Regions from separate parts of the Neobacillus sp. C211 genome, predicted to be linked through region 2. Evidence: riboswitches for the same ligand, from Rfam matches in the RefSeq annotation. Region 2 holds a riboswitch; each other region holds the start of a gene.
The links. A riboswitch is a leader RNA that binds a small molecule or an ion and turns the genes downstream of it on or off. The one in region 2 is predicted to bind glycine.
Positions count from the first base shown of each region.

Region 1 (4,865 bases), on a different contig from region 2:
ATGCCTTAGTTAAAAAAGGAGGTCTTAGGACCAATGATACAGTTTTCCCTGCCTGCTAAATGATTGACTGAGATCCTTTAATGTGTAAACTCTAGCCGTTAAGAGAAATAAATCATTGTAGTTATTATGGATGTATTCATCAATAATCTCGATTCCTTCTATAAATTGATCAACTAAATAATACGTGTACTTTTCATCCCAAGAAAACTTATTGATTCTTAAAAGTTCATCTGCTATTATTTGAAACTTAAACTCCTCAATTAGGAGTTTTATTTGAAACAATTTATCCGGATTATACCTAAAGCTGTTTTTATTTTCATGGCTTTTCTGAACATATTTTATAAAACCCTTGATATTTTCAGCCAACATATTCGCTTTTTGCATCTCGAATTTCAATTTGTCCTCTCCTCAACGTCTAATTTCCAACCCATCTTTAAGAAGAGTGTATGTTTGGGGACGTTATAATGACACCAACAATACTATTTATCACGAAAAAGAGACCTTAGAATTAAAGAATCAGGAAAAATTAGCGAACAATCTCCATAAAAAGAAGGCACAAATCCAATTTGGTTTGTAGCCTCAATTTAGTGTAGATTTTATTATTTTATGAAGAAGCTATAAGAGTCAATTCACACTGCTTTAGATAAAGTAATGATTTGATCTTGATTATCTTTTCTTTTTTTCAAACTAATAAGTTTACTTTTGCCTTCTTGGCCTCTCTAGCGCAGATATTCTATTATTTTTCCCTTTGTCCTTTTAAATGAATACACTATGAATAAAAGAATGAACCATAATGGTGTCATTAATAAAGCGACACGAGTTGATTCTGCAAATAGCATAATAATGAGAATAAATGCAAATAACGTGAGAACAAGATAATTAATAAATGGTGTAAACGGTGCTTTAAAAATCGACTTTTCATGTAAATCTGGGCGTGATTTCTTATATCGCAGATGACAAATTAAGATAATGCTCCAGACCCAAATAAAACAAATTGCACTGATCGTTGTCACGATCCCAAATGCTTGTCCTGGAATCAGCTTACTTAAAAGAGCTCCGACGGATAGAACAAGTGCAGATATAAATAATGCGTTACTCGGTACATGATTTTTATTTAATTTAGCAAAATTCGCTGGTCCCTGTTGATGATTACTTAAATTAAATAATATACGGCTCGTTGAAAACAATCCACTGTTACAGGCAGACGCAGCTGATGTTAAGACGACAAAATTAATAATTCCTGCAGCAATCGGAATACCAACTAAACTAAACGTTTTTACAAAAGGACTGTTTGCTGTATTCAGTTGCGTCCATGGATTGATGCATAAAAGGATAATAAGTGCTCCCACATAGAAAAACAGTATTCTTAAAGGTATTTTATTTATTGCAGATGGGATATTTTTTTGTGGATTGGATGTTTCGGCTGCTGATACACCTACTAATTCAACACCTACAAATGCAAATACAACCATTTGAAAAGAAAGTAAGAAACCTGATATTCCATTCGGGAAAAGACCACCATGGCTCCATAGATTTTTTACTGTAACCGTTCCTGAATCTGTTTGAAATCCAATAATTAACAAAATGACTCCTATGATGATTAAAGCAAGAATGGTGATCACTTTGATTAAAGCAAACCAAAACTCTAATTCCCCAAATAGCTTTACTGTTAATAAATTTAGTCCCAATAATAGAATTAAACAGACTATTGCAGGTACCCATTGTGGGATATCGAACCAATATTGCACATATACACCAACAGCAATAATATCAGCCATTGCTGTCATAATCCAACAAAACCAATACGTCCATCCAGTTACATAACCAGCCCAAGGTCCAATATAATCCTCGGCGAAGTCCGTAAATGATTGATAGCCCTTATTTGATAAAAGAAGCTCTCCTAATGCCCTCATTACAAAAAAACATGCGATTCCCACGATTAAGTAGGCAAAAATGATAGATGGACCTGCTAACTGAATGGCTTTTCCTGAACCTAGGAATAAACCTGTACCAATCGTACCTCCAATCGCAATCAGTTGTACGTGCCGATTTTTTAAATCTCGTTTTAATTCTTGTTGTGCCACTTCATTTGCCCCCTCATTAGTAATAATTTCCTTTGTTCACTTTGTGAAGATATGAACAAAGTGTTAAACTCCATGAAAAAAGAGATTGGAATTTCTCCAATCTCATCGGTCATAAGAATAACAAATAATATCCATTACTCTTTTGTCAGAATAACAAATAAAACTCGTACTCTTCTGTCCTTTTGCCTGAGATTGTGAACCCTTCGGCGCCGCAGATTTCCTGCGGTCTCTCCAGAAGCTGCTCCTGCTATAGTTTGATCCATAGCAATCATAGCTTGCTTAGTATGTAATTTATGTTGAAGAACAAATGGTTCAAAATCCCCAGCTAAAAAAAGTTATGCATTTTTACATCTTATCTCACAAACTAAATTATTGTTAAATAATTTCTAATTTTAGTAGTATTCAATCACTTTGTCAATAATTAATTTCAGAGAATCTAGATTAATGGAGAAACAAAAAATGAACCCACTGCAAAAGATTGGGTTCATTTTTATCGCAATCGTTGGTTCTGCATCTTTAATCTCCTAGTACCAAAAAATATTGAATATGATTTGCTGAGATGGGCGTAATCGCCATAACACGATATCCGATACTCAGTAATTGCGACAAAGTTTCTGCGCAATTTTGACGTGGAGGCTCAAACGGAGCATGGAAACTTTTATAAAGATTTATTAATTGATTATTGTTTGTACAGTGAAGCAAGATCACATGTCTACCAGTCCATGCTTGACCGATCATTGGTTGTGGTTGTGTTTCCCTTTTATTTCTCATTGAATTATTCCTTAAGTCGAGGTTTAGCAGGATCACATTTGGGTGAGTCAAGATTTGCCGATTCTGCTAATTTCATAAGATAATAACATTCTTCACGATACATATGATCCGCCATTAGGGGGGCGAATGTTCCTAATGCTTGCTTACTTAGTCTGAGTTCTTCTATTTCATGTAGAAAATTTTGAAATAATTTTATTTCTAACTGGCTGTCTGAATTCATTTTTGATAAAGCAGGGAACGAAGTCAGATTAGTTCTTAAATATCCTGCTAGTTCAACTGATTTCAAGTAAAAATCTTCAAAACTCTTCCTAAATGTATTACTTTTCTCAATGAGTTTCTTTTCAACACTATCTAAATTAGAGGAAATTGCCTCTGAATGACCTGCAGCATCTAATAACCATAAAAGATGATGATGTAGTTCATGGTAAACAGGAGGGGCTTCCCCTGCTTTTAGGTGTATTAAAATTCTTAAGTATTCCTCTAATTCATTGACCATATGATTAATAAAGGTTGGCGAAAGGTGAATTTTTATTTTCCCTATCAGATGTTTACTTAATAAGTCCAATTTAAATTTACGTAATCTTATAACCTCTGTTTCAGCTTCAATTGTTAATGGCACTAAATCTGAGGAATTTGCACGCTCCAGAAGTTTGTCAAAAACTCGGATAAAAGATGATGCCTTCTCAATTTCCTCTTTTTGAACAGGTGCAAGAGCTTCGAAAATAAACCTCGAATGATCACCTAATATCTGGAGCCAAAAACGGTGTTCAAATTTTGCTGTTCTTTCAAGGACATCATTCATGTTTATTCCTCCTAGAAAAAAATACCCACACTATTTTGATGTTTATTCTTTTCAATTGGTTCTTATGAACAAAGAAGGAAAATTCACTAAAAAATAAGTCTTGCTGCCATTTTTGTGAAGATGTTTCGTAATCTCTTCTTTCGTCGATTCATTTTCCCTTCGCCTCCGATGGCTTTATTGAATTATTTACAATTACGCACATTCATAGGTGGACTCCACAAATAACACTCCACCAACATTTACTTTAGTATGTGTTGTGAACGGTAGAAACCTGGGGTTGTTCCAATATTTTTCTTGAATACTTGATTAAAGTATTTTTGATTTTCGTAGCCTACTTGTTTACAAATTTCTGATACTTTTAAATTTGAGCTTCTTAGTAATTTCTTGGCATTATTCAATCTAACATTTGTAATATATTCAAAGATGGTGTTACCAACTGCCTTAGAAAACAAACTGCACAGGTACGCAGGGTTCTTATGGAACAACTTACCTAAGTCATCTAAAACGATGGGTTCCTTATAATTAGTATTTATGAAACTTTTTAAGTCGAAGATTAGTTTTTCATTATAGGACACGTGGTTCTCCTTTAAAAATTCAGTTGATTGATCAATAAATTGTTCAAGCCAATCTCTGATTTCTTCCAAAGACTGTAATAGATTTAACTCTTCGTATAATAAATATCTTTCGCCACCACTTTTATTTACTTCATATTCACTTTCAATATATTCCAAAAAATGATTAACTATTTTAAAACATACATATTTTGATTTTTCCGGGGACAGGTTACTCTTTTTACAATCGAGAAAAACTTTGGCCATGAAAAGATTCATTCTGCTAAGAAGATTTGGGTTTTTTTCATTAAAAAATTGATTAATTTCTTCGATAATACTGTTTCCAAATGAATGATTAAAAGTTTCTAATTCTTTATAATATGTTATTAACTGGTTTGAAAAAATCCCATTTTTCAATGCTTCTGTTGCCTCACTGTATGCTTTCTTTATTTCCGAAATATTTTCATATACATTGCTGATTCCAACAATCGGTTTTAATTTGATATCATGAAAAATCAATGACACAAGATCATGAACCAAGTCATTCCTAATCTCTAAACTGGAATTGGAAAACATGATTACAATTTGACTATCAATCGTATAAATGAAACTCTCAATTCCCCTGTTTTCCAATAGATTTTTCATACAACCTAATGG
Region 1 covers NZ_JBPXRO010000004.1:276,973-281,837, reverse strand. Annotated here, with positions in the region: gene ACSU6B_RS06460 (hypothetical protein) at 25-396, opposite strand; gene ACSU6B_RS06455 (amino acid permease) at 720-2,084, opposite strand; glycine riboswitch at 2,249-2,329, opposite strand; gene ACSU6B_RS06450 (DUF2935 domain-containing protein) at 2,860-3,657, opposite strand; gene ACSU6B_RS06445 (response regulator) at 3,897-4,865, opposite strand, start outside.
Region 1: it holds a riboswitch for glycine, as region 2 does, so the genes downstream of both, ACSU6B_RS06455 (amino acid permease) here and gcvT (glycine cleavage system aminomethyltransferase GcvT) in region 2, are expected to answer to the same signal.

Region 2 (4,865 bases):
TCTTTTCTAAATAGTGCCAGTAAAAAGGCCGATTCATTAATTCCTTATCAAGTTCAACTGTTAACTGAACAGTTAAATAGCCTGGGCTATTCGCCACAATTGCACAATCATTAGCCTGAAAATAGTTCAATAAAAAGTTATGAATTTCCTGCTGCTGCATGGGAATCTCCCTTCTTCATGTCCTGAGCAAATTCAATCATTGATGATAAATTTTCCATTTTAATTCGCATTTCGCCTTCGGAGGAGGATTGTCCAAAAATATCGATTAAATGGTCTTCTATATTTCCAAATTCCAACTTTGTTAATATATCGTCAAGTTCACCAATTACTTTTTCAAATAAATGTATTTTCTCATAAAGAAGCTTCAAAATATGTTCTTCGACAGTATTTTTTATCGCAAAATTATAAATCATGACATCCTTTTCCTGGCCCAGACGATGGATACGACCAATTCGTTGTTCGAGCCTCATTGGATTCCATGGCAAATCAAAGTTAATTATATGATTACAAAATTGAAGGTTAATTCCTTCACCGCCTGCTTCAGTTGCAATAAGGACTTGAGCGTGCTTTTGGAATAATTCTCTCATCCAGTCCTTTTTTCCACGCTTGAAGCCGCCCCGAAAAGGGACAGATGAAATTCCATGTTGTTTTAAATACCATTGGAGGTACATTTGTGTTGCTCGGTATTCTGTAAAAATAATTACTTTATCATTTACTTTTTGAATTAATTCTAGCGCTTTTTCTGCTTTTGAATTCTTCTGGACAGCTTCGACTTTTGTTATTAAATACTGAATTTGTTCTTCGAAAGCTGGGGTTGGATTTTCCTTTTTTTGCAGCATATTTTTTAATGTATAAAAAACTGCTTCTCTACTGCTGCATGCCTCACGCTGTAATGTCATTACAGAGAATGAACTTGCCTGTGCCCAATTCCCCTCATTCTTTAATTCCGTAATTGACTCATAAAGATCTTTCTCCTCTTGAGTGCATTCAATCGGAATGGTTTCCACATGCCTTTTCGTCCACTCAATGCCTGTATCTGCCCGCCGGTTCCGAATCATAACCTTGTTTACTAATTCTTTTAAATGCTCATCATCATTTAATGAACGTGCATCTCGTTTGTATTTTTCAAAGAATGTCGTTTCGCTGCCTAAATGTCCTGGTTTTAATAATGAAACCAGATTAAAAATTTCCTCGATACGGTTTTGAATGGGCGTTGCCGTCAATAGTAAACAAAATTTCTTTTTCAGATTTTGGACAAATTCGTAATTTTTTGTTTTGTTATTTTTAAGTTTATGGGCTTCATCAATGATAATAAGGTCATAGTCCTGCTTGAAAATGATGTCTCGATGAGGATTTCGTTTGGCCGTATCAATTGACGAAACGACAACATCACACTGTTCCCATACATAGCTTTTCCTTTGTGAAATGGCTGGAATGAAAAATTTGCTATTCAACTCCATCGACCATTGAGTAACTAGTGATGCAGGGACAAGAATCAATACCTTTTTCACCAATCCACGAATCATATATTCTTTTAGAATGAGCCCGGCCTCAATCGTTTTTCCGAGTCCTACTTCATCGGCAAGGATGGCTTTCCCATTCATGTTTTCAATTACTTGTTTTGCTGTTTCAAGCTGGTGAGGAAGTGGGGTTAGATTGGGTAAATGGCTAGGTGCTAATAAACCCATGAAATCTGGAATGACGAGATGTTTTTCAACTCCAATTGCTAGTTTAAAAAGTTCCCAATTCCCCCATGGACCATCGTTTTCAATTCTATGTAAAAAATCATCCTTCCAGGAGGAATCAAATTCAATTTCGATCGACATGGTTCCAACTCCTTTTTGTTCAATTTCCAGCTCTTTGCTTTTCTAATAAAGTTATTGCTCAATGTATTATTTTAATGGTAGGATGATAATAGCTTTGAATGTTTTAAATATTTTAATAAGGTAATTTATTTTATAAGTATAATTAGTATGACCAGTTTAGATAATATTATAATGCGAATGATAACAAGGGGAGAGACTACTTATGTAGCGCCGAAGGAGCAAGCAGAAATGTGAATCTCTCAGGCAAAAGAACTCTTGTAGGACGCAGCTCTGGAGAGCGCTGCTAGCTTTAAGCAGCCACCAAAGGGGAAAGCCTTTTTAGGTAAACTTTCAGGTGCAAGGACAGAGACCTTCTTACGTTTCATAGGAGGTCTCTGTCCTTTTTTATATTATCTAATGAATAATTTTGCGCCAAAGATTGAAGGGGGATTAAGATGTCTGAATTAAAACGAACTCCACTTTTTGATGTGTATAAAGAATGGGGTGGAAAAACTATTGATTTTGGAGGCTGGGCACTGCCGGTCCAATTCTCTAGCATTAAAGAAGAGCATGAAGCTGTTCGCTCTAGTGCAGGATTATTTGATGTTTCCCATATGGGTGAAGTAGAAGTAAAAGGCACTAATAGCTTAGCATTTTTACAAAAAATGATGACTAATGACATTTCAAAAGTAAAGAATGGAGGTGCCCAGTACACCGCCATGTGTTATGAAAATGGCGGTACTGTTGATGACCTGCTTGTATATAAGATTGAAGACAATCATTACCTTTTAGTAGTAAACGCATCAAATATTGAAAAAGATTACAAATGGCTTGAAGACCATTTATCTGGTGATGTCTCTTTAGAAAATTTATCGGAAAAAACAGCACAGCTGGCTATTCAGGGACCACTTGCGGAAAAAGTATTGCAAAAGCTTGCGGGAGATAATGATTTAAGCCAAATTGGCTTTTTCAAATTCCAACAAGATGTAATCCTAAATGGGAAAAAGGCACTTGTATCAAGAACTGGTTATACTGGTGAAGATGGCTTTGAAGTATATTGCGATGCAGAAGATGTTGTTGACCTTTGGAGAGACATTTTAACTGCAGGTAAAGAAGATGGAGTAATCCCCTGTGGATTAGGTTCACGCGACACACTTCGCTTTGAAGCAGTTTTAGCGCTTTATGGTCAAGAACTATCTCCAGAAATTTCACCACTTGAAGCTGGAATTGGCTTCGCTGTGAAATTAAACAAAGAAGATGACTTTATCGGGAAACAAGCGTTGATCCAACAAAAAGAAAAGGGCTTAACAAGAAAATTGGTTGGAATTGAAATGATTGATCGTGGGATTCCACGTCATGGCTACCCTGTTTATAAAGGTGATCAGTTAATTGGTGAGGTTACAACTGGAACGCAATCACCCACGTTAAAGAGAAATATTGGTCTTGCCCTAATCAATGCAGAATTTGCGGGTCTTGAATCCGAAGTTGAGGTTGAAATTCGCGGCAAACGTTTAAAAGCTACTGTAGTTCCAACACCTTTTTATAAAAAAGAAAAGAAATAAGAGAAGGGAGTTAGGTTTATGAAACATCGCTATTTACCTATGACTGAACAAGATAAGAAGACTATGCTTGAGGCAATTGGTGTTTCCTCTATTGATGAACTGTTTAGCGATATCCCTGAGAAAGTAAGATTTAAGGGTGAGTACAATATAAAAGCGGCAAAGTCTGAAACGGACTTAATGAAAGAACTTTTTAAGATGGCTAGTCGGAACGCTGACCTGAAAAGAAACGTATCTTTTATAGGTGCAGGTGTTTATGACCATTACATGCCTGTAATTGTCGACCATGTTATTTCTAGATCAGAATTTTACACAGCTTATACACCTTATCAGCCAGAAATTTCACAAGGTGAACTTCAAGCTATCTTTGAATTCCAAACAATGATTTGTGAGTTAACTGGAATGGATGTTGCCAACTCATCAATGTATGATGGCGGAACTGCACTTGCTGAAGCAGCGATGCTTAGTGCAGGCCATACCAAACGAAAAACAATAGTTGTATCCAGTGCTGTACATCCAGAATCACGTGATGTTCTTAAAACTTATGCAAAGGGTCAGTACCTTAATGTGATTGAAGTACCAGTCAAAGATGGTGTAACAGATCTAGACGCATTAAAAGGACTTGTTAATGAAGATGTTGCAGCCGTTATCGTCCAATATCCAAACTTCTTTGGGCGAGTCGAGCCGTTAAAAGAGCTTGAGGAAATCATTCATGCAAATAAGTCCATGTTTGTTGTTTCAAGTAACCCACTGTCCCTTGGGGTATTAACACCTCCAGGTAAATTTGGTGCCGACATCGTTATTGGTGATGCGCAGCCGTTTGGGATCCCAACTGCCTTTGGCGGACCGCACTGCGGATATTTTGCTGTCACTACTAAGTTAATGCGGAAAGTTCCAGGCCGTCTTGTTGGACAGACAACGGATGACCAAGGGCGCCGTGGTTTTGTCTTAACACTGCAAGCACGTGAACAGCATATCCGACGTGATAAGGCTACATCAAATATTTGCTCCAATCAGGCATTAAATGCCCTCGCTGCATCTGTAGCGATGACCGCACTTGGTAAAAAGGGTGTCAGGGAAATGGCTGCGGCCAACTTGCAAAAAGCTCATTATGCGAAAAATGCTTTCAAGGAAGCTGGCTTTGAAGTTGGTTATGATGGCCATTCCTTCAATGAATTCGTTGTGAAATTAACTAAGCCTGTAAAAGAAATCAATCAAAACCTTTTACAAAAAGGAATAATCGGGGGCTATGATCTAGGGCGTGATTATTCAGAACTGGCTAACCATATGCTGATTGCTGTAACAGAACAAAGATCGAAGGAAGAAATTGATACTCTAGTGAAAGAATTGGGGGATTTCCATGCATAATCAAGACCAGGCACTCATTTTTGAACTTAGCACACCAGGACGCATCGGCTACAGCCTGCCGGAAATGGATGTACCGGAACTAGATCTCAGCGGTCTCCTTCCTGATGGTTACCTTCGTACAGAAGAGCCTGAA
Region 2 covers NZ_JBPXRO010000044.1:617-5,481, forward strand. Annotated here, with positions in the region: partial or broken gene ACSU6B_RS26485 (YqhG family protein) at 1-160, opposite strand, end outside; gene ACSU6B_RS26490 (DEAD/DEAH box helicase) at 138-1,826, opposite strand; glycine riboswitch at 2,004-2,091, shown strand; glycine riboswitch at 2,095-2,174, shown strand; gene gcvT (glycine cleavage system aminomethyltransferase GcvT) at 2,261-3,367, shown strand; gene gcvPA (aminomethyl-transferring glycine dehydrogenase subunit GcvPA) at 3,386-4,732, shown strand; gene gcvPB (aminomethyl-transferring glycine dehydrogenase subunit GcvPB) at 4,725-4,865, shown strand, end outside.

Region 3 (4,865 bases), on a different contig from region 2:
AATTCCTACTAATTTTCTTTTTAATCCGGCTTCTTTTTGTGCTGAAAGTGCGGATTTACCGATAAAATCACTTTCTTTTTTCGTTTTTACGGCAAAGCCGATTCCAGCTTCAAGGGGACTAATATCACTTAATAGCTCTTGACCATAGAGTGCAAGACGTGCTTCTAAACGAAGCGTGTCACGTGCACCGAGGCCACATGGTTTTAAGCCATCATCACTTCCTACTTCTAAAAGCTTTACCCAAAGTGCTTCGACTTGTGCAGCATCTAAATAAAGCTCAAAACCATCTTCTCCTGTATAACCTGTCCGAGATACGAGCACATCTGTAATCCCGTCCAGGTTGACATGTTGAGCAAATTTAAATGGGCCAATTTCTGATAGATCTGCTTCCGTTAACTTTTGTAAAATGCCTTCAGCCTTTGGACCTTGGATGGCAAGCTGTGCAATGTCATTCGAAATATTTTGGAGCGTCACATCTCCTTTTACATGCTGCTTCATCCATTCATAATCTTTCTCAATGTTTGAGGCATTAATGACGAGTAAATATTTTTCATCTGCTAATTTGTACACTAATAAATCATCGACTGTTCCGCCGTCTGGATAGCACATTGCTGTATATTGTGCTTGATCGATACTAAGCTTTGTTACATCGTTAGTAACAAGGTAGTTAATATAACTCTCTGCATCTTTGCCTTCAACAAGCACTTCACCCATATGTGAGACATCAAAAAGACCTGCTTTTGTTCGAACAACCTCATGCTCATCTAAAATGCTGGAAAATTGTACTGGCAATGCCCAGCCTCCAAAATCAATGACCTTCGCACCTGAGTTTCCATAAATTCCAAAAAGTGGTGTTTGCTTTAATGCTATTTCTGTCCCCATTGATAGACCCCCTACTTATGATTTCCTACAAAATAGTCGTTCCTTCACCTGTTTACCTGTTTCTGTCGTTGCTAAACCTCCAAGCGCTGTTTCCCGAAGTGTCCGAGGCATATCTTTTCCAACCCTATACATCGCTTCAATTACTTCATCACACGGAATGCGACTTTCAATCCCAGCAAGAGACATATCAGCCGCTGAAAATGCGATAGAGGTTCCAATCACATTTCGCTTTATGCAAGGCACCTCAACAAGACCTGCGACTGGATCACAAACTAAACCCAAGAGTGACTTCATGGCAATGGCCGTCGCATTCACTGCTTGCTGTGGCGTGCCCCCTTTTAACTCAACGATTGTTCCTGCGGCCATGGCTGTTGCAGACCCTACCTCTGCTTGGCAGCCTCCAGCTGCCCCAGAAATGAATGAACGATTTGCAATGACAAACCCGAGCATACTTGCTGTGAACAACCCCATGACTAAATCTTTATAGGGTGTGCCATCATTTTTATGAAGCGAAAACAATACACCAGGCAAAATACCGGCTGCCCCAGCAGTTGGCGTGGCTACAATAACCCCCATCCGTGCATTGCTTTCAGAAGTTGCCAATGAAAAGCTCATTGCATTGCTTACATAACTACCCGACAGAGATTTACCTTGATGTACGTAATCATACATTTTCACGGCATCCCCGCCAGAAATTCCACTCGGTGCGGTTGAGGCATCTTTTATACCGCTATCAACGGCTTCTTTCATTTTGATCAATCGCTCTTCCATCATGCTTATTATGGTTTCTTGGTCTCTTCCTGATTTTTCTGTTTCCATCATCAACATGATTTCACCAATGGTTTTTTGTTCTCTTTCACAAGCTTCAATCAGCTCTTTCATGGACTGTATCTTCATTAAATTGCCTCCATAAGTACTTTCCCTCTTGGTTGATAAGAACTAGCAAGGACTGTAAAGTCATCGCCTGCACTTAAACGAATATCTACCATCTTCTCGTTAATCATAAAGATTTTTGATAAGCCTCCACCAAGTGATGCACCGCCAACCTTTACAACACGATCTTCGAGTTTCACTGTCACGATTGTTGTATTTGGGTGGTCATAGTAGTCACAGATATCTTCAAATTCGAAATGGTACTGCATGCCAGCCTCTTTTGCCCACTCCAATGAATGTTTAATGCGTGTATCATCGGTATCCATCCCAAGCAATCCGCCAAGAAGTGCTTTATCTGTTCCATGTCCTTGATAAGTTTCAGCAAAGGAATCATAAAATACAATCTTGACCTCTTGTGGACAATCTCCTAACAGTTCATAAATAAATTTCCCGATAGATACGACACCTGCTGTATGAGAACTCGACGGTCCCACCATAATCGGGCCAATAATGTCAAAACAACTCTGAAATTCCATCCTCATACCCCTTTCTTATACTGTGACTGCCTGTTGAAATAACGGATAGACTCCACAAATTGCTTTGGTTGTTTCTTTTGCTTTCTCAAGAACGACTTTGTCCCCTTTGCTCTTCAAAACAGCTGCGATAACTTGCCCGATTTTCACCATATCATCCTGTTTCATACCCCGTGTCGTTAAAGCCGCTGTTCCCATGCGAATACCGCTCGTAACAAACGGCTTTTCTGGATCAAATGGAATCGTATTTTTATTTACAGTAATGCCCGCTTCTTCTAATAATTTTTCTGCTTCTTTTCCAGTTAAATTCCACGGACGTAAATCTAAAAGGACGATATGATTATCCGTTCCACCAGAAACAAGGGCTGCACCTTCATTTTTTAATGTTTTGCCTAGTGTGTCGGCATTTAGAATGATTTGTTTTGCATATTCCTTAAAGCTTGGCTGCAATGCTTCATTGAATGCAACCGCCTTAGCTGCAATAATATGCATTAGCGGGCCGCCTTGAATCCCTGGGAACACCGATTTATTAATGGCTTTTATCATATCTTCATCATTTGTTAAAATTATGCCGCCACGCGGTCCTCTCAACGTTTTATGCGTAGTGCTCGTTACAACATCTGCGTATGGAACCGGCGATGGATGAAGACCAGCTGCAACAAGTCCCGCAATATGCGCCATATCTACCATGAATTTTGCGCCAACTTGATCAGCAATTTGTCTAAACCGTGCAAAATCAATCGTTCTAGTGTAAGCACTTGTACCTGCAATGATCAATTTCGGTTTTTCTTTATTCGCGATCGCTTCCAGTTCATCATAATCAATCAATTGAGTATCTTCTCTCACACCATAGGACACTACCTCAAACCATTTTCCTGAAACACTAACAGGACTTCCGTGCGTTAAGTGCCCGCCATGAGAGAGGTTCATCCCCATCACTTTATCACCAGGTTGAAGCAGTGCGAAAAATACAGCAAAATTTGCTTGTGCACCTGAGTGAGGCTGAACATTGGCATATTTAGCACCAAACAGCTGTGTTAGGCGGTCAATCGCTATTTGTTCTGCCACATCGACAAATTCACATCCGCCATAGTAACGCTTCCCTGGATAGCCTTCTGCATATTTGTTCGTCATCACACTTCCCATTGCTTCTAAAACATCTTGGCTTACGAAGTTTTCAGATGCGATCAACTCCAATGTTTGATGCTGACGATGCTGCTCTTTCCTAATTGCTTCAAAAATAGTTGAATCATTTTGTTGTAAACTCAAACCGTTTCCCCCTTGATTCGTTGTATTAGCTACCTCTATCAGTGTTTAACCTCGGATTTTATCTGTTTATTCCAAGATAGAATCTGAAGCGAAACCATACTTTTTTGCACGCAAAAAAGGACAGAAAAGGGTAGCACATGGCTTACTTCTACCCTTCTCTGTCCTTTTACCTGAGAGTTTAAGTTCGATTAAGAACCTTCCCCTTTGGTGGCAAATACTTTATCTGCGCTCTCCAGAGTTGCGTCCAATTGTGGTTCCATCTACCTGAGAGATTTGTTCCAAGGGTCTTTTTGGAACTTGCTCCTTCGGTGGCGTGTAAACTTGCACTCTCCCACAACCATCTTCCGCTTATTTATTTTTATTATTTTCAGAATAATAGTAAATGGAATCTAAGTCAAGCTTTTTTGAAAGCGGAAACATTATTTATTAATAAAAGTTATTTTCTTGGGTTGCAACTTAATTTTCTGCTACTTGTTGTTGATTCTCCTGATCCGCATAATCCGCCTTCTTTATCAACATCTTATAAATTGCAATCAGCATGATAAACCAGACAGGTGTTACGAACAAGGCAACACGAGTGTCTTCCGCAAGTGCAAGGACGACAAGCACGAACGCAAGGAAGGCAAGGATTAAGTAATTGGAAAATGGATAAAGCGGTAATTTAAATTTGTTCGCTTTCGCTAGATCTGGTCTGGTTTTGCGGTATTTCAAATGACTGACGACAGTAATACCCCAAATAAAGATGAAACATACTGTTGAAATACTTGTAATCAACGTAAATACTCCTTCTGGCATTACATAGTTCAAAACAACGGCAATTAAAATAACAACAGTGGAAAAGAACAATGCATTGGAAGGTACCTGACGTGACGTAAGTTTTGCAAATGGTACAGGTGCATTTTTATCTCTGGCAAGTGAGTATACCATCCGGCTTGTACTGAAAATGGCGCTGTTACATGCCGATGCTGCAGATGTTAGAACGACAAAATTGACGATACCAGCAGCTGCAGCGATACCAACCGCCACGAATACTTGAACGAATGGGCTTTTTGCTGGATTGATGGCGTTCCAAGGATAAATACTCATAATGACAATAAGGGCGCCAATGTAGAAAATTAATACCCGAATAGGAATATTATTGATTGCTTTTGGGATAACTTTTTCCGGGTCTTCTGTTTCACCAGCAGTAAGTCCTACAAGTTCAATGCCAACAAACGCAAACACCACCATCTGGAATGAGAGGATAAAGCCATTTATGCCATTTGGGAACATGCCGCCGTGGCTCCATAGATTTGTGAAACTGGATGC
Region 3 covers NZ_JBPXRO010000011.1:150,524-155,388, reverse strand. Annotated here, with positions in the region: gene gcvT (glycine cleavage system aminomethyltransferase GcvT) at 1-882, opposite strand, end outside; gene sdaAA (L-serine ammonia-lyase, iron-sulfur-dependent, subunit alpha) at 898-1,779, opposite strand; gene ACSU6B_RS12715 (serine dehydratase beta chain) at 1,779-2,291, opposite strand; gene glyA (serine hydroxymethyltransferase) at 2,307-3,557, opposite strand; glycine riboswitch at 3,799-3,901, opposite strand; gene ACSU6B_RS12705 (amino acid permease) at 4,014-4,865, opposite strand, start outside.
Region 3: it holds a riboswitch for glycine, as region 2 does, so the genes downstream of both, glyA (serine hydroxymethyltransferase) here and gcvT (glycine cleavage system aminomethyltransferase GcvT) in region 2, are expected to answer to the same signal.